One region of the Blautia aquisgranensis genome, then DNA from elsewhere that is predicted to be linked to it. Evidence: riboswitches for the same ligand, from Rfam matches in the RefSeq annotation. Region 1 holds a riboswitch; the other holds the start of a gene.
The links. Region 1 has a riboswitch for cobalamin ahead of WMO28_RS12405 (cysteine-rich small domain-containing protein). Riboswitches for the same ligand answer to the same signal wherever they lie in the genome.

Region 1 (6,186 bases):
TTCCCAATACAGGAAACGAACTGTAAAAGAGGTGTATTTTTATGTATCTTTCCGATATGCACACCCATTCCATTGCCAGCGGACATGGCACGGAATGCACGATCACCAACATGGCGCGGGCTGCCGCAAAAAAAGGGCTCCGTCTTCTTGGCATCACGGATCACGGTCCCGGAACGCTGGCTGCCGGAACTTCTTCTTATTTCCGCAGTCTCACCTACTCTCCGAAGGAGCATTTCGGAGTTGAGCTTCTCTACGGGATCGAGCTGAACATTCTTGACCGGAATGGCACCGTAGATCTGAATCAGGAATTATTAGGTAAACTTGACTATGCAATCGCCAGCATGCACAGCTGGAACTACCGCTGTGGTACCCGTAACGAGAACACTGAAGCTTTTATCAATGTAATGAAAAATCCCTGTGTCAAGATCCTGGGACATAGTGATAATACTCATTATCCTGTTAATTATGATATCCTTGCCAGAGCCGCAAAAGCAACCGGCACGATCTTTGAGATCAACGAAGCATCCCTGGCGCCTTACGGATATCGCGGGGATACCAGAGAAAACTGTTTCGAGATCCTGCGCTGCTGCCGCAAATATGATCTCCCGCTGCTTCTTTCCAGTGACAGCCACGGGCCGGAACACATCGGCGACTTTACATATGCTGCTGATTTTGTTCATCAGGCCATGTTTCCGGAGCGTCTGATCCTGAACAATCAACTTCCACGGCTGAAGGTATTTTTGCAGACGCATGAAGATTCTGTTCTTTCACAATTGTAAATCTCTGCAAAAAATTTCAGCAGCTTCCTGTACTGATTTTCCAATAGTCCTGTGAGAGCCAGGCTGACATTTTTTTGTCAGTACCGGCTCTTTTCATTTGATGCTGCAGCATATTTCGTATTCTTTAACGCATCAAAAAAGCCAGGTCGACATTTTTCCTCGTCAACACTGGCTTTTATATACCCACTTCTTATATTTATCATACCTTAATACGGTTTCTTCACATTCTCTTCCGTATTCTCTCTCTGCTTACGCACAAGATCTGCAAGTTCTTTATACTTACCTGTAATATATCCGTAATTTTCTCTTCTGTGTGGAAGCTTACATCTGGAGCAGTCCTTGATGCCGCTGTCCAGGAACCGGAAATTACCGCCGCATTTATCTCCCAGCGCATATAACGGGCAATAGCAGAACAGGCAGTTAAAATTGTCCGGGTCTGCTCCCGTATGGCATGGAAAATACTCACATTTCTTATGACTGTAATAAGAAAATTCCTTGCCCTCCCAATATGGTTTTGCCATGACCACAACCTCCTCCCAAGGTTATGCACTCATGATTTTTCCCATAAAAAAAGAGGTAGCGATGCCACCCCGGGGTAGAAATATAATCCGTTCATGAGTGCGCGGAGGGAACGAATGTATCCGGAGTAGTATCGCCTGCCATTTAATCATGTATAATTCATATGAACAGGCGCATTCCATAAAAAAATGCCTACTCTCGTAAAAAAGTAGACAACGTTCCAGGGGTGCGGAGTCCCTGAAATGGTTGTTACACTTTACACGGAAGTTTAACCTCGCCATAACAAGCAGGTTTCCTGGCTCCGGGATCATCGCTCCTCTCTCCTTCTCATACTTACGTACAATGGATTCTGAGATTCGCTCCTCCGTTACAGTGACCGGATCGCTCAGGTTTCTCACCTGATTCCCTTTTCTGCTGGTCTCTGATAATTATCAGATAACTGTCAGACACCCTCAGCACTTGCTATGTTCAATATGGAATTATACTGACATTATAATAACACCATGTTAATTCTGTGTCAATACCATTTGCTTATTTTTTTGAAGTTTTTCAACAATATATAAAATCACGCAAAAACAGCCCGATGAATTGCTTTGGCTTTTCACCGGGCTGCTGTATTTCTTAATTCAGGCTGATATTTATCTGTCTCTTTTTTCTTATACGAGACGTCTTACAGATACGATTGTTCTGTATGTAGCGTCATTGCTGACCTTGATACCATCCTGGGAATTGGAAGCATGAACAATCTGACCGTCACCCATATAGATAGCAACATGTCCGCCGTAGCAGATCAGATCTCCTGGCTGTGCATCTGCGTAAGATACCTCTGTACCTGCATTCTGCTGCTCATACGATGTTCTCGGAAGGCTTACGCCAAAGTTCGCATATACGCTCTGCACAAAACCGGAGCAGTCTGCACCGTTGGTAAGGCTTGTTCCGCCCCATACATACGGATTACCTACAAACTGTGTTGCATAATCTACAACAGATGAACCGGATCCGCTGCTGTAGGAAGAAGAGCTTTCGCTGTCAGAAGAAGTATCTTCTGAATTATCCTCTGACGCATCTGCTGCTGTTTCTCCGCCTTCATCGTAATCAGCATTGTCTTCTGCTGTATCTGTATTATCACCATCAGTATTACCGGACTCATCTGTTATCACATTGCCATCCTCATCATACTGAACATCTTCATTTTCCCCGGCATCCGTATCTTCATCTGTGTTCTCGATCACATTGCCGTCCTCATCGTACTGAACATCTTCGCTCGCATCTGCTTCATTCTGCTGCGCCTCAGCCTCTGCCTGACGTCTTGCTTCTTCCTCAGCCTCTGCCTGTGCTCTTGCAGCCGCTTCAGCTTCTGCCTGACGTCTCGCTTCCTCCTCAGCAGCAATACGCTCTGCCTCTAATCTCTGAAGCTCTGCTGTCTGCTCTGCAAGAAGATTCGCATAATCAGTAGCCTGCTGCTGTGCATAAGCGATCTCATTATCATAATCTGCAGATGTTGCACGTTTCTCATCCAGCTGTGCCTGAAGATTCTGGGACTCTGCCTCATATTCCTGCTTCATTCCCTCGAGTTCAGCCTTCTCCTGTGTATACTGTGCTTCCAGGCTGGCTACCTGCTCGATTGTGTTGGAATATTTCTCAAGGCTCTTTCTGTCCTGCTCATATGTCTTCTGTGTATACTCAGCTCTCGTAAGAAGCTCAGACAGATTCTCGGCATTGAGCATCATCTGAAACCACGCATCATCTCCACCTTTCTCATAAAGGTACTGAATACGTTTCTTCATCGCCCCATACTGCTTCTCCTTAGCATTCTTCGCTTTCTCAAGGTTAGTCTGTGTAGATGCAATGTCGGCTTCTTTATTGGAGATATCTCCTTCCAGCGTCTGAATCGAAACCATCACGTTTACAAGATTCGCGTCTAGAGTTGAAATTTCGCCTTCAATCTGCGATTTCTGTGCAGAAAGCTCATCCAGTCTGGAATATGTTGCATTCAACTGCTCGTTGGTTGCATCCATCTCCTGCTGAAGTGCTGCTTCATCTTCTCTTGTTGCGCTTACGCTGACTACCTGTGCTCCGCTGATGATGAGCGCCAGTGTCAAACATAATATTCTTTTCTTCATGACTGTTCACCCTCGCAATCTGATTCTGAATTCTGATTATATGGCGGATATTCCTGATCCGCTCTACTACCTATTCATGTCTGCTGTTATTTCATCTGTCAGCAGTTCATGTAATATTTCTGAAATATCTTGTTTCAATCTTTGTATATATTAACACAGTGTTATTTGGATTGCAAGGATTTTCTATTATTTAGTTTAAAATTTTGTAACATTTATTAATGTTTTCGACATTAAAAATGGAAAAATCCTGTTTCTCAAGGATTTTCCCATTTTGTTTGTTACATATTTTTTTCATTTTTTCACAAGATCTGTACAGATCAGAACAGATCTGCAAGAATCTGATTCGCAGTTTTATTCAGATATCCGTCCGGATCAGAAAGTGTGTTTCTGTTCCATCTGAAATATGCTCCGTTACGAATGTAATTGCCGCTTGACTCATGATAATCATATTTAGCTGCGCCCGGATACTTGGCCATGTAAAGTTCTGCAAGTTTGATTGCCTGGCTTCCATAGGTTCCATTTGGTGTCGGTGTACCGGAAATCTGAACACCTGCATTCGGTGTACAATGCAGAATTACAACACTCTTATCTGCACACTGTCCGAGAACCATCCATGTATGACCATCATTATATCCGATATCTCCAGGATAAAGCTTATATCCTGAGCTTGCAAGCGATGCCTGGGAAACAATAGTTCCCAATCCCTTTCCTGTGTACAGCGATCCGATATCTCCTGAAACTGTTGTGTACATTACTCCACCGGATTTGTTCTGCATAATCTGATAAACAGACCAGCCTACATATCCGGAACAGTCAAGACCTTTCTGCTCTGTACTCTCGCTGAGATCCATATAATATCTGTAATTATAGGAACTGGAATTGCTGTTATACCATTCTTTCCATCTGGAACTTACACCCTTTCGGGTCGCATCAGACCAGTTATGTCCGCCACCCCATACATACAAGGTCTGTCCCACAGGCTTCAGCGCATTAGCCAGGAAATTTTTGATCGTCTTTGTTCCTGTGGAAGTCGCCGTACCCGGGTTATTATTCACCTGAAGAATTCCACTGCTGCTGAATGTATACTGTTTTCCGCCAATCGTCTTCGTACCTGTCGCCATCACACCGGTAGAAGTATCAAAATAATATTTATGTCCTTTGGCTTCATTCTCCACCCAGCCGGTGGCCATATATCCGCTTCCTTTGTAAAAATAATATGTATTGCTGCCAATTTTTTTGAAGCCTTTATACATCGCACCTGTGCTCGGATCAAAATAACGTTTCTGTGACTTGGAATTTGTTGCCCAACCGGTAGCCATAAAACACTTACTTGTGAAATATCTGGTCACCTGCTTGGAATCTGTAAGAAATTTACTCTTGGCCGCAATACCGGAACCATTGTAAAAATAATATTTCTTCTTACTGATTGTAGCCCACTTGGTCGTCATATAACCGGTACTTTTGTTAAAATAACGGGTATTCTTCTTGCTGTCAGTAATCCATCCGGTAGCCATATAACCTTTCGCCCCGTTGGCATTATAGAAATAACGTTTGCCCTTACTATCCTTTACCCAGCCCTTTACCTGTACTCCTGTGGACGCATTAAAGTAATACTTCTTGCCATTGAGAGTAAGCCAGCCTTTTACTTTCTTACCGCTCTTGTAATAATAGGACTTGCCATTCTCTATCTTGAAACCGTTCTTAGTCGCTGCCTGTACTTCTGTAGTTGTTGTGTGTACAGTCGCGCCCGCTGCAAAAAGCATCAAGATCAAAAAAAGTCCCCAAAGTTTCCAATTTCTGCTTAATTTTCGCATACATACCTTCCTTTGATAGATAATTGATATTTACTATTTCTGAAGTCCGGCTGATCGTTCGCTTCTGCCAACCTCTCGGTCAGCATTCATTACAAATTTGTTACAAATTTACGTCCATATTATATAACATTCTTTACGTTCCGTCAACTCTTTCCGCTTTTTTTCCAGTTTCCACATAACTATAACCAGGGGTACTGTTCATTTTGTGACCAGTGCCACGCTCCGTGATATACAGAAATATCCCCGGAACATCCAAGCGATTTACAGATATTCCGGGGATATGATCATTAATGCATTTGTATCAGCATTTACAATGGTTTCGCTTCTGCCTCTTACAGGAATTTTTTGCGAAGCTCTGCTCCGTCAAGTGCACTTAAATATGCAGGTGCAACATCAAATACAGTCTTGCAGCCCTTCTGTCCTTCTTTGTTCATACGGTATGCAGCTCTTGCATAGGCAACGATAACAGAGGATGTGAATTCCGGGTTGGAATCCAGTTTCAGGCTGTACTCGATCACATGGCTGTTCTCATTGTTCCAGCCTGTTTTTCCGCTGCGGATCACAAAACCACCGTGAGGGATTCCGCTGTGATCACGGTCAAGCTCTTCCTGAGAGATAAAATGTACGGTTGTATCATACTCATCAAAGTAGTTCGGCATAGTCTTGATTTCTTCCTCGATGCGGGCAAGATCAGCTCCCTCTTCAGCAACTACAAAGCACTCTCTTGTGTGTTTCTGGCGTGTGGTAAGCTCCGGATTCTCTCCGTTTCTTACAGACTCCAATGCTGCCTCTACAGGAATTGTGTACTGTTTTGCGTCTTTTACGCCCTTGATACGGCGGACTGCATCAGAATGTCCCTGGCTTACACCTTTGCCCCAGAATGTGTAGTCGTTTCCTTCTGTAAGAATCGCATTTGCGTACATACGGTTCAGAGAGAACATTCCCGGGTCC
Region 2 (6,186 bases), on a different contig from region 1:
TGCTCTGTCGGCTCCAGTGTATCTGCGAAGCTTGTTACTCCGATAGTGATCTCTTTATCACTGTTTTTGTCACCTTTCGCCTGAGCCATTGTTGTCATGGAAAAAGTCATCATGCATGCAAGTGTAGCAGCCAGCACTTTTTTTACTACGTTATTTCTCATTTCATCCTCCTAAAGATAAATACTAACTATTGGGTGTTGGTTTGTTACATAAAATTACGGTTTGGTTTATTTAATCCTGACGCGGATCCAGTACATCACGGATGCTGTCTCCAAGCATGTTGAAAACAACAACACAGATCACGATTGCGATACCAGGATAGATCATAAGCCATGGCGCTTTTGCCATGTAGGTTCTTCCTTCGTTAAGCATCAGTCCCCACTCCGGTGTCGGTGCTGTTGCACCAAATCCCAGGAATGAAAGGGAAGCCAGCTCCAGCATCATGGTTCCGATATCTGCTGCCGCAGTTACCACCATCTGTGTAACCATGTTCGGAAGAACGTGAACAAGAAGAATTTTCCATGTTTTCGTTCCGTTTACAACTGCTGCCTCTATATAAAGACTCTTCTTGACTTTTAAAACCATACTTCTTGCAAGACGGGCATACTTTGTCCAGCTTACAGCCGCGATGGAGATAACGGCATTCACAAGGTTCGGTCCAAGCATACCGGCAATGGCGATAGCCAGTACAAGACCCGGGAAGGAGATCATCATATCTGCGATACGCATGATAACTGCGTCAACAACGCCGCCGAAATATCCGGCGATGACTCCTAAAAATGTACCGATCACAAAAATCACTGCAACCAGGCATAAGGTCATGATAAGAGAAGTTCTTGTTCCGAAGATAACACGGGACAGAAGATCTCGGCCAAGCTTATCTGTTCCAAAAGGATGTGCAGAGCTTGGTTCCTGCAGTGATTCGGTCATAACTGCATCCAGCGGATCATACGGGGCAAGCTGCGGAGCAAAAATCGCAACGCCGATCACCACAAGACCCAGAATAAAGAAAAGAGTAAACTGCTTATTTTCTTTAAATACTTGTAATACCTTTTTCAATTATCTATCCTCCTTAAGTCTTGGATCGAGATAAGTATAGGACAGATCCACAAGCAGGTTAATGCACATGTAGAGAATTGCGATCCACAGTACATAGCCCTGTACAAGAGGATAGTCTCTGCAGGAAATAGCTTTTACAGCCATATTTCCCATTCCAGGCCAGTTGTAAATGATCTCTACAACTGCAGTACCTCCAAGAAGACTTCCAAGGGAAAGTCCCAGAAGCGTTACCAGCGGAAGCATTACATTCGGAAGAACATGCTTCCAGAGAATCACACTTTCTTTGATTCCACGCATTCTGGCACCAGTTACATAATCCTGATGAAGTTCCTCAAGCACAGCACTTCTTACCTGACGGGTATATTTCGCAGACATGGCAAGTGCAAGAGTCAGCGCCGGAAGGATCATGGATTTAAAATCGGTACTTCCTCCTGCTACATTGATCCATCGAAGCTGCACACCAAAAATACTGAGAAGAATAAGTCCCAGCCAGAAGCTTGGTACGGATACTCCGACGAAAGTGATACCTCTTACAAAATAGTCCGGGAATTTATTCTGATATACAGCTGCCAGAATTCCCAGTGGTATGGAAATGATGACCATCATAAGAAGTGCCAGAAGCGACATCTTAAGTGTTGGCCAGAAACAGGATACCAGCTTATCTGTTACCGGCATTTTGAAAGAATAGGACTGTCCCATATCTCCTGTAACAACACCTTTCAGCCAGGAACCATACTGTACAAGAAACGGCTGGTCAAGACCAAGCTCATGTCTCGTTTGCTCCAGAAGCTCCGGTGTCGGAAGATTACCACACTCTGTCAGCATGATCTCCGCAGGATCACCAGGTGACAGGTAGGTCAGTCCAAATGTGAAAAAGCTGATTCCAAATAATACGATGATGATCTGGAGAAATCTTTTTCCTACTTGTTTCTTTGTCACGTTTTACTCCTTTCCTCATTTGTTGCGATTTTTAACACAGCCGTTCTGTCGAAAAGTAAGTATCAGATCAGTAAATATAGGGGACTCTAATATGCAGAATTTGCATGAAAAATTAAGAAATACGCACAAAAAAAGCCCGTGACGAAATAACGGGCACAAAAAGCATGCTTCCTATCTTCCGTAAGAATCATTCCTGGACAATTGCAAGCAGGTCTCCTGACTAAGGCTCCTTACCCTCAGACACCTTCCCGGCTCTATTACGCGCACCAGGCCAGTGGCATTCATCTGAGGATTCCCCATTACAGTGACGGGATCGTACCGGATTTACACCGGTTTCCCTATTAATCCTTGCGGAACTTGCAACGACTGATATGAAAAATCAGCAAATGCTATTAAATTACGGATTTATTATATTATAGAGAATGTTTCCTGTCTATAGAAAAATGTTAATTTTTTTTAAATCTTTTAACTTTTTCGTTGAATTTTCGGAAATATACCTATACCCTGTTGGGTATTTTACATAAAATACAGATACCCCATTATGTATATTGCACAAAATATCCTGTCTGAGCAAAAAAGCCTATGTTTAACTGCGTTCAATTCTCAACAGAATTTCAAAGTTAAACATAGGTTTTTGGGTTAAGATCAGGTCAAAGTTTCTGTGATCGCGGCATATGCGATCATTGGACCGTCCTCGATAATATTTAAACTTGCTGTCTGATAAAGTACTACTCCATTCTCAGTAGCAATGGAAGTATAAAGAATGTTTCCATGATAATCTCTCAGCTCTCCTAAATCTTCTCCCTTGAAGAAATATTCACCCGGCTTCTTGGACGGATACCAGCATCCGGTATACGGCGCATATTCGTAAACAACATTCTCAAGAAGCATCTGACGATAATGTTTCAGACCGTGACATTTTTTTCCCTGAAGGTGAAGCACCAGATGGCGTACATCCCGCTTATCCTGTTCCACCTCTTCCCAGGTCCAATAGCTCTGCCCGCCACGTTCAATGAGAATACTAGGGATTCCAAGAGAAGCTGCGTAATTGTAAGCACCACCTGTCGCAGTTGTAGAGCGAACTACATATTTCACGCCAATGTGTCTTGCCATATGGAGGGAAGCATCTGCTGTTTCATCATCCACAACACCTACATAATATACATATGGATGCAGCTGTTCATATCCGTCACCACTGTGAAGATCAATATAATAATCTGTTATAGAAAAAAGCTTCGTTACCATTGTATGGGCGATACGGTCAGCAGCTGTTCCGTTCGGGTCTCCCGGGAATACACGGTTCAGATTCTTGCCATCCTCGTAAACCATACTCATGGTCCTGTGCTCAAATCCGCTGACATTGACAAGAGGAATCACGATCACATTTCCCTTCAGATCCTCTGGCTGAAACTCTTTAGCCAGTTCCATGGCAGCCTGAATTCCTACGTATTCCGCACTATGTACACCTGCTGTGATCAGAATCGTCGGTCCATCCTCCACTCCGCAGATCACAGTTGCCGGCATGCTCATGCCACCTCCTGTGATTTTGATCTCACCCTGTGCTTTCTCTCCCTTTTCTATCACCCAGTCATCAATTTTGATCATTGGCCGTTTTCCTTTCTTTTATCTCTGTATTTCCGCACTCATTTTGAGTAAGTATATCATGCCTAACCGAACTTGTACATGAAAACCTTCCAGAATTTCTCTGAATTCGCGAAAATACTTTTAAAAGGAACATTTTTTATCTCTTGGAAAGCTCACTGGTAATGTCTTCCCAGCTGACGCCCTTTTCTACCATAAGAACCATCATATGATAAAGAAAATCCGAAATCTCATATTTTACTTCTTCTTTATCCGGATTCTTAGCCGCAATGACGATCTCTGTGCATTCCTCTCCGACTTTTTTGAGGATCTTATCGATTCCCTTGTCAAAAAGATAACTCGTATAGGAACCTTCCTTCGGATTTTCCCTTCGGTCTGCGATCACATCGTATACCTTCTGGAATACATGAAGAGGATTGGTATCATTGTATTCCTTCTGCACCAGAGGCTTAAAGAAGCAGGTACGGTTTCCGGTATGGCAGGCAGCACCAATCTGATCCACCTTTGCAAGGATGGTGTCATTATCACAGTCAATAGTCAGAGATTTCACATACTGTACATGCCCGGAGGTCAGTCCCTTTGTCCAGAGTTCATTCCTGCTGCGGCTCCAGTAGGTCATTTTCCCAAGCTTCAGTGTGGTATTGAAAGCCAGCTCATTCATGTACGCCAGCATCAGTACTTCATCTGTCCGGTAATCCTGAACAATGACCGGAACCATTCCAGCACTGTTCAGCTTGAAGTCTGACCATGCAATATTACTTTTAAAGGTATTGACCGGGATTCCTGCTTTCTCACAGCTTTCTTTCAGTGCATGGAGATCAACTTCCATGCTGCTCACATATGCACCGCAGAGTCCGGAAACGGCCAGATCTTCCAGAAGCTTCATGATCTTATCGTTGGAGCTTTCATCTGTATGAAGAATAATCGGTATATTTGAGATCGCTGCAATTTCTCCCTGCAGTGTATCCAGTGCCAGGATACGGTCTGCATATTCTTCGATCAGCTGTTGATTCTCTGTGAATTCTTTAAAATCTGAAATGCTGATCACCATACGGTCTTTTCCGAAACGTCTGGATACCTCTTCCAGAAGTTCAATATTGCTTTCTTTTGAAAAATTCAGAACAACCCGGGCACATCCTGCATAGATCAGTTTCTTTACATCTTCCACACGTTTGATATTTCCGGCTGCGATCACTGGAATCTCCGCACTTTTACAGATATCACGGATTTTTCCGATGGCACGATCATGCTCTGCATCTGCCGAAGAAAAGTCAAAGACAAGAAGCTCATCTGCTCCGTTATCCCTGTAAAACTTTGCAAGGGTCTCTACATCACCGTCGCCGAAAAGATTTCTCTGTCCAAATCCTGTCACTGCCTTCTCAGAGTGAAGATACAGGCAGGGAATCAACTGTTTATTCATAACCTCTCCTTTGTATCAGAGACTTCCCTTTGTGGAAAGTACATCTGTGATTCGGGAATCATACTGTGTAGCCGCATCAAGAGCCTTTGCAAAGCTCTTAAACATAGCCTCTGCCACATGATGGCTGTTTCCGCCGGACAGAACCTTGATATGAAGGTTCATAGCAGCAGAGTAAGATACCGCATAGAAGAATTCTTTTACCATCTCCGTTGCCATATCTCCCATCTTCTCTGTGGAAAATTCAGCATCCCATCCAAGATACGGTCTGCCGGAAAGGTCTACCGCACAAAGTACCAGTACCTCATCCATAGGAAGAATACAGCTGCCGTAACGTTTAATACCTTTTTTATCGCCCACAGCTTCCCGGATCGCATTTCCAAGAACAATACCTGTATCCTCTATGGTATGATGATCGTCCACATGCAGATCTCCGTTAACTTTCAGATCAAGATCATAAAGGCCATGGCGGGTAAAACCATCCAGCATGTGATCGAAAAATCCGATTCCTGTCTCAATGTCAGAAGTTCCGGTTCCGTCAATATTTAATTTCAGCCTGATCTGGGTTTCTTTTGTATTTCTCTCAATCAATGCTTCTCTTGGCATCAGTCGTTCTCCTTATCCTCGTCCTCGAAACGAACAGCAATGGAATTCGCATGTGCAGTCAGCTGCTCAGATGTGGCAAACTGAACAATATCCTTGTGAATCTTTTTCAGTGCTTCTCTGGAATAGTATACAATGCTGGACTTTTTAATAAAATCATCTACAGAAAGTGCGGAGAAAAATTTCGCAGTTCCGTTGGTCGGAAGTACATGGTTCGGTCCTGCAAAGTAATCTCCCAGCGGTTCAGAGCTGTACTGACCGATAAAAATAGCACCTGCATTCCGTACCTTCATCATATCCTCAAATGGATTCTTCGTAACAATCTCCATATGCTCAGAAGCGATCTCATTGGCAGCCTCGATCGCCTCATCCATATCCTCTGCGATCAGGATATAGCCAAAATTCTCCAGAGATTTCTCAATGATCGCTTTTCGGGAAAGCTTCTCCACGAAGCCTTTTACTTCTGCATCTACCTGATCTGCAAATTCCTCACTTGTGGTGATCAGGATCGCTGATGCCATCTCATCATGCTCAGCCTGGGAAAGAAGATCCGCTGCAATATAATG

Region 2: linked by a shared signal. The riboswitch ahead of nikB (nickel ABC transporter permease) and the one ahead of WMO28_RS12405 (cysteine-rich small domain-containing protein) in region 1 are both predicted to bind cobalamin.

What each region holds. Positions count from the first base shown of each region.
Region 1 covers NZ_JBBMEJ010000015.1:45,687-51,872, forward strand. Annotated here, with positions in the region: gene WMO28_RS12400 (PHP domain-containing protein) at 42-779, shown strand; gene WMO28_RS12405 (cysteine-rich small domain-containing protein) at 986-1,300, opposite strand; cobalamin riboswitch at 1,567-1,771, opposite strand; gene WMO28_RS12410 (NlpC/P60 family protein) at 1,955-3,421, opposite strand; gene WMO28_RS12415 (N-acetylmuramoyl-L-alanine amidase family protein) at 3,739-5,235, opposite strand; gene WMO28_RS12420 (diaminopimelate dehydrogenase) at 5,568-6,186, opposite strand, start outside.
Region 2 covers NZ_JBBMEJ010000010.1:92,607-98,792, forward strand. Annotated here, with positions in the region: gene WMO28_RS09710 (ABC transporter substrate-binding protein) at 1-161, opposite strand, end outside; gene nikC (nickel transporter permease) at 232-1,059, opposite strand; gene nikB (nickel ABC transporter permease) at 1,060-1,998, opposite strand; cobalamin riboswitch at 2,188-2,374, opposite strand; gene WMO28_RS09725 (M14 family metallopeptidase) at 2,644-3,603, opposite strand; gene hisIE (bifunctional phosphoribosyl-AMP cyclohydrolase/phosphoribosyl-ATP diphosphatase HisIE) at 3,740-5,020, opposite strand; gene hisB (imidazoleglycerol-phosphate dehydratase HisB) at 5,036-5,623, opposite strand; gene hisD (histidinol dehydrogenase) at 5,623-6,186, opposite strand, start outside.